One region of the Novosphingobium sp. BL-S-21 genome, then DNA from elsewhere that is predicted to be linked to it. Evidence: predicted binding sites of a transcription regulator. Region 1 holds the regulator's gene; each other region holds the start of a gene.

Region 1 (4,142 bases):
CCTCACGGGAGAGGCGCCCTCACCAGGCCACAAGCACGTCCGCTTCCGCGGCATGGATTTCGCCGATGGAGCGCCGCTGCTCGCCCCCGGGGCATTGATCGGACCGGCGCAAGCCGGTCTTGCCATTTCGGCGGGCCACCGGCATCTCGCCGTCCGCCGCCGCCCCCGGCTAACCGTGATCGATAGCGGCGATGAATTGTCCGGCGATCCCGAATGCTGCGCAGCCCATCAGATACCCGCCAGCAACGGCGCCATGCTGACCGCTCTTGCGCGTAGCGTTCCCGTCGATGCAAATCGAAATGGACCAATCCCCGACGATCTGGACGCTCTGGTCGCCGCCTTCGATGCGGCCGCCGATGCCGACGTGATCGTGACGAGCGGGGGAGCGTCAGTGGGCGATCACGACCTTCTCCGGCCGGCACTGGAAAAATGGGGCGCCGAAATCGACTTCTGGCGCGTCGCGATCAAACCCGGCAAGCCGCTCATGGTCGCGACACGGCAAACGGCAGGGCGTCGTCAACTGGTGATCGGGCTTCCCGGCAATCCCGTGTCCAGCCTGGTAACCGCATATTTCTTCGTTCTTCCCGTACTGCGCGCATTTCTGGGCGCGGCGCAGCCCTTACCCCGCGCGATTGCCACCCGGCTTTCGGCACCTTTGAGGACGGGAGGGGCGCGCCGCGAATTCCTGCGGGGATCCTGGGATGGTGAGGCGGTCCATGCCCTCTCACTACAGGATAGCGGCGCCTTGTCCTCGCTTGCCGCCAGCAATGTCCTGATCGACCGGTCGGCGCATGCCCTCGCCGCTGATCGCGGTGATCCCGTTCAGGTGTTCTTGCTCCAAAATGGCGGTATTGCTTGACGATACCCTATTCGTTGCATAATTGTTCCCTCATTGTTCGCAGACAAGTTCCCTGAACGACACATCAAGTCAGCCGGGGCCGGTTCGTCGGGCGATTCAGGCCAAGTGCCACAGAACACATGAGGCTAAGCAGATGTTGACGCGCAAGCAGCACGAATTGCTCCGGTTCATTCAGGTCCGGCTTGAAGAGAGCGGCATTTCCCCCAGCTTCGAGGAAATGAAGGAAGCGCTCGATCTCAAGTCGAAGTCGGGCGTCCATCGGTTGATTTCCGCGCTGGAGGAACGTGGCTTCATCCGCCGCCTTCCCAACCGTGCCCGCGCTCTCGAAGTGCTCCGCCAGCCCGAAGACGCCACGAGCAAGCCGGCCAAGGCCGCGGCTGCGGTATCGGCGGCGCGTGGCGGCAACGCCGCACCTTCCCGTCCGGCGGCGGTCGCCAGGCCCGCCAACGACGTGATCGAAATCCCCCTTCATGGTCGTATTGCCGCGGGCGTGCCGATCGAGGCCCTGGAAGGCCAGTCTTCGCTCCCGGTGCCTGCGGCCCTGCTCGGTGCAGGCGATCACTATGCACTGGAAGTCTCAGGCGACTCGATGGTCGATGCCGGCATTCTCGACGGGGATTTCGCACTCGTAAAGCGGACCACCACGGCCAGGGATGGCGAGATCGTCGTCGCCCTTGTCCGGGGTGAGGAAGCGACGCTCAAGTATCTGCGCCGGGAAGATGGCATGGTGCGCCTCGATCCCGCGAACGCCGCTTACGAACCGCAGATCTACGGACCTGACGAAGTAGAAGTCCAGGGCAAGCTGGCAGGCCTGCTGCGCCGCTATCATTGATCCGTCTCAGGAGGGCGCCCTGTTCGCCCTCCTCAGGCCAGCGGTCGCTAATACCATCCCTTGCGTTCGATCATGGTCGGCGCAGCGGGCTTCCACCAGCCATGATTTCCTTGCCCCTCCGCCACGGTCGTCACACTGCGGCTTGCAAGATCGATAGTCAGCCCGCCCGTTCGATCCAGCATCTGGCGATCAACTTTGAGCCACTTCGGCAGGCAGGTCCTCGGCAAGCGGCGTTCGGCGATCACCACGTCGGCCCACCTGCACGCCTCGGCCAGTTGCATCTCGGGGACGATGGCCCTCCCCCGCGCGATCAACACATGCCGAGCCTCTTCGCCGTGACGTAGCTCGACGGCGCAGAAGTCCGCGTTGCATCGCGTTCCGGGCGCCGTCTGCGCATTGACCGGGACCTCTCGCGTCCCGGCAACTTCCATGAGGTTGTCCAGGGCGTAGTCGCCGGAACCGGTGCGAAGCATCACGAGCCGATGGCTCTCGGGATCGATCCAGCCCACATGGCGGCCATCGCCCGAAACCATGATGTCCGGAACCGGAATGAGCATCAAGCCGAAGAAACCGGCAGCTATAGGCAAAATCCCCCATAGCCGGATGCGACCGTCCCAAAGGCCCAGCCAGAGGCCTCCAACGACAAACAACGAAAAATGCCACCCACTCATCGTGGGCATCACCCGAACGGCTCCCGGTTCCGCGGCTATGAAGCGGGCGATGGCCAACAGGGCGTCGATAGCGTGGTTCGCCAGCCACCACACCGGACCTCCAAGCCCAACCACATCGAGCAGCAGCGCCAGGGCGACGAAAGGCATGATGACCAGCGTCGTCAAAGGGATCGCGATCACATTGGCGACAGAACCGTAGAGGCCGGCACGATGGAAATGGAACAGGGCGATGGGCATCAACGCCAATTCGATCGCTATGCCGGTGATCAGGATCATCGTGAGGTTGCGCATGGCCTTGAACGGCCAGGCCTCTTCCCGGGGTGCCAACCAGCGCTTCAGCGGCTCTGCATTGCCGAGTGCCACCAAAACCATCACCGCCGCGAAGCTCATCTGGAAGCTGGGACCAACGACCGACTCGGGCCAGATGACCAGCACGATGACAGCCGCCACCGCCAGCAAGCGCATGGACAGCGCTTCACGGCCCCATGCCATGGCAGCGAGAACGAGCAGAGCGCCCAGGAAAGCCCGCATGGTAGGCACCTGCGAGCCGCTTAGCAGCGTGTAACCCAGCCCCGCGGCCGCACCGCATGTTGCGGCCAATATCGGCAGGCGGACCCTCAGGGCCAGTGCCGGGAAAAGGGCCAGAAGGCGCAATACGACGAAATAGACGCAGCCGATCACGGCACTCACGTGAAGTCCGCTGATCGACAGAAGGTGAGCCAGGCCCGCATCGCGCATGGCCTGGGCATCACCCTGGCCGATCGCGCCCATGTCTCCGGTCGTCAGCGCTGCCGCGATACCGCCCGGCGACCCCGCGAGATGCGTCGTTATATGACGGGACAACGCGGCACGCTGGTCGGCGAGCCAATCGCCTCCACGCCCGAGCGATATCACTTCGACCGGCGATGTAATCGAGCCCGTGGCCGACAGGCCTGAAAACCAGGCCGCGCGCGCAAAATCGTATCCTCCAGGGAACATGGGTGATGCCGGAGGGGTAAGTCGGCCGCGGAACCGAATGACCGCACCGGTGCTCAGCGGCTGTTCCCGCAGTGCGGCCGGCAGATTGACCCGGACCTTGATGGACCGCCCGCTTCGTGGCTCTTGCAACGCCAGTGTCAGCCGATCCCGCTGCAGCGCCGGCTGCTCTTCGAGCGACAGGACCCGGGCCGTGAAGATGCCCGACATGTTTCGCTCTATGGCCGGTTGCCCGACGATTTCCGACCGGGTCCAGATCGATAGGCACCCCGCCAGGACGACCAGCGATAGCGAAAGGATCGCCTGTCTGATATAAGGAAACCGAGCCGATCCGACGTGCCAGTTCAATGCGAATAATGCAATCGAGACGCATACTACGCAAAGGGCTACCCATGTCGCTGCAGACGACAGGAAAAACCAAGCAATTGCGCCAGTTCCAAAGGCCACGGCCAGCCACGGCGCTCTGGTGAAACTGCAGTTCGAAAGAAAACACTCGACACCCGCCAAACCGCTCGACAAGTGGCTCTTGCTGATCCATGGGCGATGCTGCAATGCAGCGCCTCCGGCTAAAACCGGACGCTCGAAATCAACCGTCGTGGCGGCGTGGCTGGCCATGGCGAGCATAGGACAGGAAGGTTATTAGAATGGCAAGCGGCAGTGCATCGAGCGGAGCGGCGGCAAGCAAGGCCGTCGTCACGCGCTTTGCCCCCTCGCCCACGGGTTATCTCCATATCGGAGGCGCTCGTACCGCTCTCTTCAACTGGCTCTTCGCCCGTCACCACGGCGGCAAGTATCTGCTTCGCAT
Region 2 (4,142 bases), on a different replicon from region 1:
TCGGCGATGCCGAGCGCGGGATAGCCGAGCATCGCGGCGGCGCCGAACAGCTCGTCGGGGCTGGAGGCGCCGCGCAGGAAGGAAAAGTGCGTGAGCACCTGGAGCTCGACATAGGCGGTCATGCGAAGACCCCGTGCATCCACCAGGTGAGATCGCCGGTATTGCTTGCCACCCCGTCCCCGCGCCGGAACACCCAGTAACGGCCGCCGTGCTCGTCCTCGAGGCGGTAGTAGTCGCGCACGGCCCAGACTTCCGCGTCGCGGCGCCACCACTCGCCATGGATCCGTTCCGGTCCGTCGCCTGCGACGACCTTGTAGGCGCGCCCTCGCCATTCGAAGCGGCGCGGCGGCTGATCGGGCATCAGCGCCATAACGCGGTGCAGCGGTTCCGGCCGCGCGAACAGGCGCACGGGACGCTGCCAGGACGGCCACGATCCCGGCGCCTCGATGGGGCTTTCCGGCTTCACGGCCCGCTCGGGCACATGGCTCTCGGCAGGGGCAACCCGGAACACGCAGGCCGGTCCGATCCGGCCTGCCACCACATCGACAAGCCGGGCAGGATCGCGCACGGTGGTCTCGCCGGCAAGAATGGCCCCGAGGTTGTCGGCATCGAGCGCTTCGGTGTGCGGCGCCAGCAGCCTGAACTGCTCGAGACCCAGGCCAGGATCGATCCGGTCGATCCTGAGCTTGAGCAGGCGCAGCAAGTGCGCGGGCTCCCGGGTCGGGCGCGAGGTGCCTATGGCCACGACCTGCTCGCCGCCGTCGATCCGCAGCCCGATGAGGCGCAGCGAACGCGCGCCAAGGCCCTTCCTCTGCAGGACCTCGGCCATGTCTTTGAGGAGATCCTGCATGACCTGGGCGATGGCCTCGGCCGTCCCGATCGGTTCGAGCAGGCGCCGCTCCACCATGGGGATCACGATGTCTTCGCGCGGCGTGATCGGTTCCGCCTTGCCGCCGAGCGCCTGGTCGAGGCGATCGATCGCAGCCATGCCGAGACGGCGCGCCAGGGGACCGCGCGCCACCGGAAGCAGGTCGGCGATCGTCTCGAACCCGAACTTGCGCGCCGCGCCGAGCGCAGCCCCGTCCAGCCGCAGCGCGGCTACCGGCAGCGGCGACAGAGCGCGCAGCACGCCGCCCGGCGGGGTGATGGCAATATCCTCGCCGCCGTAGCGGGCGAGTGCATGTGCTGCGCCGGGGGTATCGGCGACCGCGATACGCGCAGTGAACCCGGCGCGGCGGCAAAATGCCTGGAGCCTGTGGCAGAAGCGCTCCTCTCCGCCATGGAGATGCGCAGAGCCGGTCAGATCAAGCCAGATACCGTCAGGCGGACAGACCGCGACGATCGGGGACCAGCGCCGAATTCCAAAGAGCGCCATGCGGTCCAGCAGCTCTGCGTCCGCTTCCGGCTCAGCGGCGCGAAAATCGAGGTCCGAGACCAGGGCCCTCGCATGGGTTGCCGCCATGCCGATATGGATGCCAAGCGCCCGTGCAGCCGGGCATGCCGAGACGATCTCGTCGCGGCGCCCGACTTTGCCAATGAGCGCCAGCGGGGGCGCGGCAACCGCGGAGGCGACGCGCAGGGCGCGCGGCGGCGTCGATACCGGACGCTTGAAGGGATGCTCCGCCGCTTCCGAGCGCCGGCCAAGTTCGCGCATCGGCGGCTGCGCGTGGAGCGGCAGCGCGGCAATCTCACGCTCGACATCGACACGCGAGCGTGCCCGCCCGCGACCTTCACCTTGCGTCCCTGCCCGTGCCCAGCGCGCACCGGGCCGCCACCCGCCGCCGCGAGGGACCGAGCAGGCACCGGGATCGTCATCGACAGGCAGCTCGAGCGCGCGGGGTTCAGACCGCGGAGCGGCGAACCGGTCCTGCCGTCTCAGCCGTTCGATCGGCAGATAGGGCAGGAACAGCGAGACGACCCGTCTCATCACATCCCTCCACGATCAGGGAAAAACCTTCACCGCCGCGCTGGCGGGCAAGTTCGACGAGCCAGCGGGGCCGACCGACGCCGGCAACGCCGAGACGGTCGGAGGGGGCACTGGCAATGCGCCAGCGGGTCCAGGCCGCCGAAGGTTCGCCGAGCGGATCCCGGTCGCGTCCGCGGTGACGCCTGAGCAGCAGGACAGGAATATCGGCCTCGGCCGCCGCGAGCTGAAGGCGGCGGGTAGCCACCATCGAGACCCTGCCGGCCTCGGCAACGACAGCGGCCGGTGTGCCATCGCGGATAGCGTCCTCGACGACGGCAAGGAGCGCTGCTTCTTCGCGCGGCTGCGCGTGAATGACATAGGACGATGCAAGTCCGGCCTGTTCCAGCCCCGGCGCGTAGAGGTCGTTACGGCAGCTCACCCACAGCACCGGCGCCTCGAGAGCGCGGGCTTCACGCGCTGCGATCCCTGCAAGGAACAGGGTCGCGGCGGCATCATCGACCAGCGAGCAGGTGCGCGCGGCCGCCTCGTGCAAAGCGCCGGCACGCAGTCCCCCGCCGCCCAGACGACCATCCAGAGCCTCGGCTGCAAACGGCATCGTGCGAAATTCCGCAAGCGGCGACGCCAGGGTCCGCAGGTGCTCGATCGTCGGCAGGGTTGATGGTGATACCGGCTGCATGGTGTGTGTTTTCAGACTCGCTATGTTCGCTATATGTTCCCACTCCTAGGGGAGGACGGTCAAGATGTTTGAGACGGGCGCGCGCCACGCTCCCCGGGACAAGGCTGTGGACAGACCTGTGCAACGAGGAGCTGCGTTGGCGGCGCAAAGAAATAACCGACCGATTTTCGGCTCTTGCTGGGCTCTTCGAAAAACTTGCCTATGAGACATTCGGCCTGCCAAGCGATGCTTCGTCTTGTCGCCTACCTCGTGCAACCCACCTTGTGCTCAAGCATTCGGGGTTCCCAGGATGTTGTGTGTTGTTTCACACAGTTTATCTACATAGGTTATGATACGTCCTCCCTATCAGGTAGATTGAGCATTGATTTTCAAAGGGTTGCACGGCCGCCGCAGTGGCGGTGGGACGTGCAAAGTGGTTCTGTCACACGGGTTCGGCACGGACCAGGATGCCTGGTCTTCGCTGCGACCTTGGTTCGACGAGCGATATGACGTCTACTCGTTCGATCTTCCTGGTTGCGGGCCTCACGGCGAAACGACCTACGAGTTCGAGCGGTACGATAGCCTGTACGGCTACGCTGATGGCCTGATCGACATGCTGGATGAAACCGGCATCGACGACTGCATTTACGTCGGCCACTCCATGAGCGCGATGATAGGCGCCGTTGCTTCGGTTGGAAGGCCCGACCTGTTCGCCCGGATCGTCATGATCGGCGCCTCCCCGCGCTACCTCAACGAACCGGGCTATGTCGGCGGCTTCGATCAGGCAGATCTCGATGCGCTTTTCGACAGCATGGCGGCTAATTACCAGGCCTGGGCCGCTGGGTTCGCGCCGATAGTCGTAGGCGTAGAGGACGCGCATGCCGTTTCCGAGTTTTCGCGCACTCTCTTTCAGATGCGCCCGGACATCGCGCTCCATACCTCGCGCACCATCTTCACCTCGGACGTGCGTTCTGCGGCGCGCCGGGTTCCGGTGCCGGTCAATCTCATCCAGACCGCCAACGATGTTGCCGTGCCGCGCGAGGTCGGAGAGTGGCTCGTCCGCGAGATGAAGAATGCGACGCTGGATATCATCGATGCATCCGGACATCTGCCGCACATGACAGCACCCGACCTGGTCCTGAAAATCCTGGAAAAGCATCTCAGGGACGATGCTCCATGACCGCGAGCATCAGTGAAGCGCTCTACGAGCTTTGCGGTTTTGCCCGTGTCTCTTGCGAAGCTGACCTGGTCGTTGCGCTGGAAGTCGACGGCGGGTATCGAGCGGCGGCAGTGGCGGTATCGCCGGCTCTTTCGCTTCCCTCTTTCAATCTTCGCAACAGCCGGGTTTTAGACCCCATGTTCGCCTGAGCTGACTGGGTAAGTGGCCTCTCCTGCTGCATTCTGCGTTCGAGGGTTGCACCAGGCTGGCTGGTGCCGAGCCTCAAGAATGGAGGAGAGACCGCATGCAGGATAGCATGTTTATCGGGCTTGATGTCCATAAAGCAACGATCTCCGTGGCGGTAGCCGACGGGAAGCGAGGAGGAGAAGTGCGCAGCTGGG
Region 3 (4,142 bases), 770 kb from region 1:
CAGACGAGCGGCAGTTCCTGCTCACCGATCTGCGCATAGCCCTGCAACTTGGCGAGGCTGGGCTCGGGCTCGTAATAGAAGAGGCTGGCCCAGGGGCCGTGGATCATACGATACTGCTCGTATTCGGCCTGCTTGTCCGCCGGCAGTTCCTCGAAAGCGGCGTAAGTGTTCGCGAAGCCGGTGTTGCCCGTGCCGCGGGGGCTGGGCACGCGGCAGGACAGCAGCGAGGCCAGGATGGGCACATCGTTGCGGGTGCCGTCGATGTGCCAATAGAGCGAGCCCTTGAGGTACTCGGCGCTCATCGGGTTTTCCTTGGCGTCGAGCGTGATCTTGGAAATCACCTCCTCGCCGCCCTTCCGCTCGGGCGCGAACGTGCCGAGCGTCTTGGTGAAGGCGACCTGTTCCTCGTCCGTGAAATTCACTTGCGGGAACACGAGCACGCCGCGCGCTTCCAGCAGCTCACGGATTTCGGTGGCGACGGTTCCGGCGAGCAGGTCTTCCCTGCTGTTGAGCACGCGGCTGCCGATCTTCGGCTTGATCTCTTCGGCCTTCAGCCTGGTCTGGGTCTCGACCGACATCCTGGAATTCTCCCGTCATATTGGGCCCGCTGAATCAGCGGCTCACGAGAGTTCCAATATCACGGCCTGAACGCCTGTTCAAATCAGCGCGAGCGCGTAGCGGCGATGGATCGCCCTTGCGAAAGTCAGCCCGCGCCCTGCAGGCGGTCGAGCCAGGATTCGACGATGCGGCGCGCCTGTTCGTGGCCCATCTCGGCGCCCAGCCCTTCCTCCATCACGATGCAACGGCCGATTCCGGCAAGGATCACGGTGAGCCCGGCCGGGTCGAAGCCCTCAACGGCCTTCAGCCGATCGCCCAGCAGGCGCTCCAGGATCTCGACCTGGCGGCGGCGCATGGCGATGCTGTGCTCGGCCATCTTTTCGCGCACGGCCGGGCGATGGTTGGCCAGGGCCATGAATTCGACGGACATGGCCGTGCGGCTGGTATCCACGAAGAACCCCCAGAGCGCCCGAACGGGATCGGCGGAGGCCAGAGCCTCCTCGATCATCTGGTCGCTGTCCGCCGCGCCCTGGCGGCACACTTCCAGAAGCAGGTCGTCCGTGGTGGGGAAATAATAGTGCACCAGCGACGGCTTGAGCCCTGCGCGTGCAGCCACGCGGCGCGTGCTGGCGGCGGCATAGCCTTCGTCCCGGATCAATTCCACGGTCGCCGTGACGATGCGCGCTCGCGTCGCGGATGTCTCGGCCCCTATCCTGCGCGCTGCGCCTGCCATCGGATTTCCTTTGCTTGTCGGGCCTGCCTAGGGGCTGGCCGGAGCAATATCAACCGAACGGCTTCGGCTTGCATTTTGTTCTCTTTTTGTTCATATGGATCTCATGCGAGTTCCTGGGCCAATCCAAAAGGGAAGAGGTGCCGTCAGCGGCCAGGCCAGCCGGCGTTTCAACCTGCCGCAGCGGGAGAGCGACGGGGACTGGATGGATGCCGCGGAAGAGATCGACGGTCCGGCGCGGAACCCGGCCACGACGGTTACCGAGGAGCATCCTCGCTCGATCCTGTCGTTCAACAAGTCTCCGGACATCCCTTTCGACCGCTCGATCAACGCTTACCGGGGATGCGAGCATGGCTGCATCTACTGCTTCGCGCGGCCGACCCACGCCTATCACGACCTTTCCCCCGGCCTCGATTTCGAAACGAAGCTCTTCGCCAAGCCGGATGCGGCACGGTTGCTGCGCCAGACCCTGGCGAAGCCTGGCTATCGCCCCGCTCCCATTGCCATGGGCACCAATACCGACCCCTACCAGCCGATCGAAAGCCGCTATCGGATCACTCGCAGTGTGCTCGAAGTCTGCCTGGAAACGCGGCATCCGGTAACGATCACCACCAAATCGGACCGGGTTCTGCAAGATCTCGACCTGATCGCGGAACTGGCCAGGCTGAAGCTGGTGGAAGTGGGCATATCGGTGACGAGCATGGATCCCAAGCTTTCGCGCCTGCTGGAGCCGCGAGCGGCTGCGCCTGCCAAGCGAATCGCCGCGCTGGGGCGTCTGGCGGACGCGGGCGTGCCCGCCCACGTTTCGATTGCGCCGGTCATTCCCTCGATCACCGATCAGTTCCTCGAAGACATACTTCATGCCGCGAAGGATAAGGGTATCGACCGCGCGACATGGATCATGGTCCGCTTGCCCCACGAAGTGGCACCCCTGTTCCGCGAATGGCTGGATGTGCATTTTCCGGATCGGGCAGGCAAAGTCATGGCCACGATCCAATCTCTGCGCGGCGGCCGCGACAACGATCCGGATTTCTTCACCCGCATGCGCCCCACCGGCGTCTGGGCCGATCTGTTCCGCAGGCGATTCAAGGTGGCAATGACCCGCATGGGATTCTCGAAACCGGCGATCCTGCTGGACAGCACGGCCTTCCGCCGGCCGTCGCTGGACGGTCAACTTTCGCTGCTATAGCCTTCGTTTCGAAATACAGGTGGAGGCTGATTCCATGTTGCTGGCAACTCTCGCTCTTTTGGCCGCCACCGTCGCGCCGGCGGCTTCCATCCCAGCCGCTCCGCCTACCTCTGCCTCTGCCCCCGCCGACCCTGTCGAGACAACTCGCATCGCAGCCGCACCGCCGGCCTTCCGCGCGCTTTCCTGCGCCCGGGGATGCCTTTCCGCCATCGAGGCGGTAACGTATGCCTCCTACCTCGGCGAAAAAGCCGGGGTGGCCGGCATGTTCGAAATGCCCGTCGTCGAAGTCGGGCAGCAGAACGGACTGTTCTACCTCAACTCCGAAGACGACTACCGCGACCGCAATTGCCTGACCGTGGCCATGACGCCTGCGGCTATGCAGGCCTTCATCGGCACGGTCGATCTCGACCAAGTCCGCAAGCGGCTTCAGAAGCGCCGGATCGTGGTGCGCGGGGTTGCCCAGCAGGTGCGGATCAACTTTTCCTCCGACGGCACGCCCTCCGGCAAGTACTATTACCAGGTCCATGTCCGCGTCGGTGAAGCGAGCCAGGTGCGCGTGACCGTCTGAGGCGCTCCGCAACCGAAAACCATCCTCGCGCGTTCCCTGCCCAACGATAAAAATGGACAGGAGGCTGTCATGGCCGATGAAACCGTAACGACCGAACGCGCGCCCGAAGCTCCGACCACCACCACGACGATCATCCGCGAACGCGGATCATCGGGAGGAGCGACGGGCATCGTGATGGCGCTGATCCTGCTGATCGCGGTTGTCGGCGGCATCTACCTCTTCAGCAAGGGCACGCAGAGCGAAACCGCCAAGGACGATGCCATCACCGAAGCGGCCAACAATGTCGGCTCGGCCGCGAACAAGGTCGGCAACGCGGCAGAGAACGCTGCCGACAACGTCCAGAAGAACGACGGTAACTGAGGGCCCCTGCTGAACGGTCAATCCGGCAGGCGATAACCCCGGAAACGTTCGCGCAGGTCTTTCTTGCTGATCTTCCCGCTGCCGGTGTGGGGTATGTCGGACACGAATTCGATCGCGTCCGGCAACCACCACCTGGCCACCCGGCCCGCCAGGAATGCCAATAGCTGACGCTCGTCGATCGCGCTTTCCGGTCTGCGGATGACGACCAGCAGCGGCCGCTCGTCCCATTTTGGATGCGCAATGCCGATGGCCGCCGCTTCCATGACATCGGGATGCGCCACGGCGGCATTTTCCAGTTCGACCGAACTGATCCACTCGCCGCCGGATTTTATGAGATCTTTGGTGCGATCCGTGATCCGCAAGGCGCCGTCGGGCTGGATCGCGGCCACGTCGCCGGTATCGAACCACTGATCGCTGTCTACGCAGTCCTCCTCGGCACCGAAATAGCGGCGTACGGTCCAGGCACCGCGCACTTGCAGGGCGCCGGACGATGCCCTGCCCTCCGCTCCGATGCCCCCTACCTCGATGCCGTCTGCCTCGCCGCCTGCCTTCTCCTCTCCGGCGAGAGGGACGATGCGGACTTCGCTGCCGTAGAGCGGGCGGCCCTGGAAGCTCTTGACCAGGACCTGCTCCTCGAAGGTCATATCGTCCCATCCGGCCGGTTCGTAAGTGACCGTTGCGATCGGCGAGGTTTCCGTCATGCCCCAAGCCTGGACCACGCGCACGCCGGCACGCAT
Region 4 (4,142 bases), 460 kb from region 1:
TGCGGATGATCGCGGCGTCGCGGGCAATGTCCTCGGCGCTCATGCGGTCATTGGGATCGTCGGCCCGCGCGGTACCCGAAAAGCCCGGCGCACAAAGCGCCAGCGTGCCCAGCGCCAGCAGGATACGCGTACCCGTCTTGCGGCCCCTCATTGTTCTCGTCTCCGTCCCTGGATGATCCAGGCGATCCCTGGCGAGGCGCGGGGCCGGAGGCAATTCGATATGCGACGAGCGGCAGGCGCGCACGACGAGGCGCGCGAGGCGTGCGCCGGATGGCGGCAGAAAGAAGCCGCCGACAGGAACTTTCCCGTCGGCGGCTTCCTCGGCGGAGTCTGAGACTAAGGTGTGCCTACTTCCCCCGGCGCGCCACGACGGCGAGGCTGGGGGCGGCTGCCGCCAGTTGGCCCGGGTTTTCGCGGGCGGCCATCCGCGTCGCCATCATTTCATCGCGGGCCGCAAAGGCCCGGTCGAGCGAGGCGTCGCGGCAGTCGTGCACGCGGGCCAGTTGATCCAGCTGGTTGCTTTCAAGCGGTCCGCAAACGGCGCGAACGGCAACTTCCAGCCGGGTATTGAGCGTATCGATACCCGCCTGGGTATCGAGGTTGAGGTCGCCGTAACGCACCTCACGATGCGGAACGTCGCGGAGCGAGCCGTCCTTGACGACCACGTCGGCAAGGGCCGGGGCGACAAGCCCCGAGGTCGCCACGAACAGCATGCCGATGGCGGCGAAAGCGGTGTGAATCCTGGTCATTGCATTCTCCTGTTGCTCAAGAGTGCAGATCTCCGCACGCAAGCCCCCACGGCCCGCGAAACGCGAACTGCAACGCGACCTCAATCGATGAGAAAAGTCGTTCCCAAACAACGGTAACGTCGCGGGGAGTGTGTCGACTCCATTGAACATGTATATACTTTAGTTCTGCCCCTTCGATCTCGCCTTGGCTTTTGAGCAATGTCTGGACATTTACTTGTATTTCTTGTTGACCATGCGGCAAAAGGTGAGTCGGTTATTATTACCGGGCAACTTCTCTATTACTCTTAACCTCGTCGCATTCAAGTCATCCATTGGGTCGGATCGTCGAACGGCATAGTTCGGCCGACGGATGACATCGCCGGCCGGGCGGCCGCCGCGATGCGCAGGGCAAACCGTTGCAATCCGGCAGCCGGTTCCCACATGAGGTCCCGTCCCTGCAGCAAAAGCTCTGGTCGCGGCTGCTTGCGCTTTGCGAACAAATCTGGAACACGTCACCTCCATGAGTCTCTCCCACATCACGGTGCGCGGTGCGCGCGAGCACAACCTCAAGGGCTTCGACATCGAGCTTCCGCGCGAGAAGCTGATCGTCATCACCGGGCTTTCGGGCTCGGGGAAATCCAGCCTCGCCTTCGACACGATCTATGCCGAGGGGCAGCGCCGCTATGTCGAGAGCCTCTCGGCCTATGCGCGCCAGTTCCTGGAGATGATGCAGAAGCCGGATGTCGAGCATATCGACGGCCTCAGCCCCGCGATCTCGATCGAGCAGAAGACCACCAGCCGCAACCCGCGCTCCACGGTGGCGACGGTGACGGAGATCTGGGATTACATGCGCCTGCTCTGGGCGCGCGTGGGCATTCCCTATTCGCCTGCCACGGGCCTGCCGATCGAGGCGCAGACCGTCTCCAACATGGTAGACCGGGTGATGGAACTGCCCGAAGGCACGCGTGCCTACCTGCTCGCCCCGGTCGTGCGCGGCCGCAAGGGAGAGTACCGCAAGGAACTCGCCGAGTGGCAGAAGGCGGGCTACACCCGCGTGCGCATCGACGGTGAACTCTACGCCATCGAGGACGCCCCCGCGCTGGACAAGAAGTACAAGCACGACATCGAAGTCGTGGTGGACCGCATCGCGGTGAAGGACGGCATCCAGACCCGCCTTGCCGACAGCTTCGAACAGGCACTCAAGCTGGCCGAGGGGCTGGCCTATATCGACCTTGCCGACGGCGTGGTGCCGGGCCGAGAGGACGAGGGGAAGGGTAGCAAGAAGACGCTCAAGGGTACCGGCCTGCCGCCCAATCGCATCGTCTTCTCCGAGAAGTTCGCCTGCCCGGTCAGCGGCTTCACCATCGAGGAGATCGAACCGCGCCTGTTCTCGTTCAACGCGCCGCAGGGTGCGTGCCCGGCCTGTGACGGCCTGGGCGAGAAGCTGCTGTTCGACCCGCAACTGGTGGTGCCGAACGAGCATCTCAGCCTCAAGCAGGGCGCGATCGTGCCCTGGGCCAAGTCCAACCCGCCTTCGCCTTACTACATGCAGGTGCTCTCCAGCCTGGCCGCACACTTCGGGTTCGACCTGACCACGCCGTGGGACGCGCTCTCGCCCGAGGTGAAGATCGTCATTCTCTACGGCACCGTGGGCAAGGCCGTGCCGCTGACGTTCAAGGACGGGCGCAAGGAATATACGGTCAACAAGCCGTTCGAGGGCGTGATCGGCAACCTCAACCGCCGCATGATCCAGACGGACAGCGCCTGGATGCGCGAGGAACTGTCCAAGTTTCAGACCGCGCAGCCCTGCGAAACGTGCGAGGGCAAACGCCTCAAGCCCGAGGCGCTCTCGGTCAAGATCGCCGGCAGCGACATCGCCGATGCCGCGCGCCTTTCCGTGTCGGACGGCTTCGCATGGTTCGGGGAGCTTGAGGGCAAGCTGACCAGCCAGCAGCAGCAGATCGCCAAGGCCATCCTCAAGGAAATCAACGAGCGCCTCGGCTTCCTCAACAACGTCGGGCTCGATTACCTCAACCTCGACCGTACTTCCGGCACCTTGTCGGGCGGCGAGAGCCAGCGCATCCGCCTCGCCAGCCAGATCGGCTCGGGCCTTTCGGGCGTGCTCTACGTGCTCGACGAACCCTCGATCGGCCTCCACCAGCGCGACAACGACATGCTGCTGGAAACGCTGAAGCGCCTGCGCGACCTGGGCAATACCGTGATCGTCGTCGAGCATGACGAAGACGCCATCCGCACCGCTGACCACATCGTCGACCTCGGCCCCGGCGCCGGTGTCCACGGCGGCGAAGTCGTGGCCGAAGGCACGCTCAAGCAGGTTCTCAAGAGCAAGAACAGCCTCACCGCCGCCTACCTCAACGGCACCCGCAAGATCGAGGTGCCGACCGAGCGCCGCAAGGGCAACGGCAAGAAGATCGTGGTCGAGAACGCCCGCGCCAACAACCTGCGGGGCGTCACGGCGGCGTTCCCGCTCGGCACGTTCTGCTGCGTTACCGGCGTCTCCGGCTCGGGCAAAAGCTCGCTCACCATCGACACCCTGCAGGCCGGCGCCTCGCGTCAGCTCAACGGCGCGCGCGTGGTGGCAGGCGCGCACGACCGCATCACCGGCCTCGAAAACTGCGACAAGGTCATCGAGATCGACCAGTCCCCGATCGGCCGCACCCCGCGCTCCAACCCCGCCACTTATACCGGCGCCTTCACCCAGATCCGCGACTGGTTCGCGGGCCTGCCGGAATCCCAGGCGCGCGGCTACAAGGCCGGGCGCTTCAGCTTCAACGTCAAGGGCGGCCGCTGCGAGGCGTGCCAGGGCGACGGCCTCATCAAGATCGAGATGCACTTCCTGCCCGACGTCTACGTCACGTGCGAGGAATGCCACGGCAAGCGCTACAACCGCGAAACGCTGGAAGTGAAGTTCAAGGGCCACTCCATCGCCGACGTGCTCGACATGACGATCGAGGACGCGGAAGAGTTCTTCAAGGCCGTGCCCCCCATCCGCGACAAGATGCACATGCTGAACGAAGTCGGGCTCGGCTACGTCAAGGTGGGCCAGCAGGCCACCACGCTCTCCGGCGGCGAGGCGCAGCGCGTCAAGCTCGCCAAGGAACTCGCCCGCCGCTCCACCGGGCAGACGCTCTACATCCTCGACGAGCCGACCACCGGCCTCCACTTCGAGGACGTGCGCAAGCTCCTCGAAGTGCTCCACCGCCTGGTCGAGCAGGGCAATTCGGTCGTGGTGATCGAGCACAACCTCGACGTCATCAAGACCGCCGACTGGATCATCGACATGGGCCCCGAAGGCGGCGTCCGCGGCGGCCAGGTCATCGCCGAAGGCACGCCGGAGGATATCGTCAAAGTGAAGGCGTCCTTCACCGGGCACTATCTGAAGCCGCTGCTTTC

The links. The regulator LexA, encoded in region 1, represses DNA repair genes until DNA is damaged. The targets are predictions, from matches to a motif close to GTTCCNCNCTTGTTCT.
Region 2: a site for LexA is predicted at 2,628-2,643, ahead of ACZ1J6_RS06260 (ImuA family protein). Genes of this name have one in related genera too.
Region 3: a site for LexA is predicted at 1,369-1,384, ahead of ACZ1J6_RS14355 (PA0069 family radical SAM protein). Genes of this name have one in related genera too.
Region 4: a site for LexA is predicted at 1,222-1,237, ahead of uvrA (excinuclease ABC subunit UvrA). Genes of this name have one in related genera too.

The regions. Positions count from the first base shown of each region.
Region 1 covers NZ_CM145496.1:493,347-497,488, reverse strand. Annotated here, with positions in the region: gene ACZ1J6_RS10735 (molybdopterin molybdotransferase MoeA) at 1-859, shown strand, start outside; gene lexA (transcriptional repressor LexA) at 993-1,691, shown strand; gene ACZ1J6_RS10725 (ComEC/Rec2 family competence protein) at 1,739-3,961, opposite strand; gene gltX (glutamate--tRNA ligase) at 3,982-4,142, shown strand, end outside.
Region 2 covers NZ_CM145495.1:1,593,840-1,597,981, forward strand. Annotated here, with positions in the region: gene ACZ1J6_RS06250 (error-prone DNA polymerase) at 1-122, opposite strand, end outside; gene ACZ1J6_RS06255 (Y-family DNA polymerase) at 119-1,927, opposite strand; gene ACZ1J6_RS06260 (ImuA family protein) at 1,842-2,522, opposite strand; gene ACZ1J6_RS06265 (alpha/beta fold hydrolase) at 3,016-3,762, shown strand; gene ACZ1J6_RS06270 (hypothetical protein) at 3,759-3,950, shown strand; gene ACZ1J6_RS06275 (IS110 family RNA-guided transposase) at 4,046-4,142, shown strand, end outside.
Region 3 covers NZ_CM145496.1:1,265,490-1,269,631, forward strand. Annotated here, with positions in the region: gene ACZ1J6_RS14345 (TauD/TfdA dioxygenase family protein) at 1-578, opposite strand, end outside; gene ACZ1J6_RS14350 (TetR/AcrR family transcriptional regulator) at 704-1,291, opposite strand; gene ACZ1J6_RS14355 (PA0069 family radical SAM protein) at 1,395-2,477, shown strand; gene ACZ1J6_RS14360 (hypothetical protein) at 2,512-3,045, shown strand; gene ACZ1J6_RS14365 (hypothetical protein) at 3,115-3,405, shown strand; gene ACZ1J6_RS14370 (long-chain fatty acid--CoA ligase) at 3,423-4,142, opposite strand, start outside.
Region 4 covers NZ_CM145496.1:28,688-32,829, forward strand. Annotated here, with positions in the region: gene ACZ1J6_RS08540 (hypothetical protein) at 1-151, opposite strand, end outside; gene ACZ1J6_RS08545 (hypothetical protein) at 173-334, shown strand; gene ACZ1J6_RS08550 (UrcA family protein) at 348-749, opposite strand; gene uvrA (excinuclease ABC subunit UvrA) at 1,249-4,142, shown strand, end outside.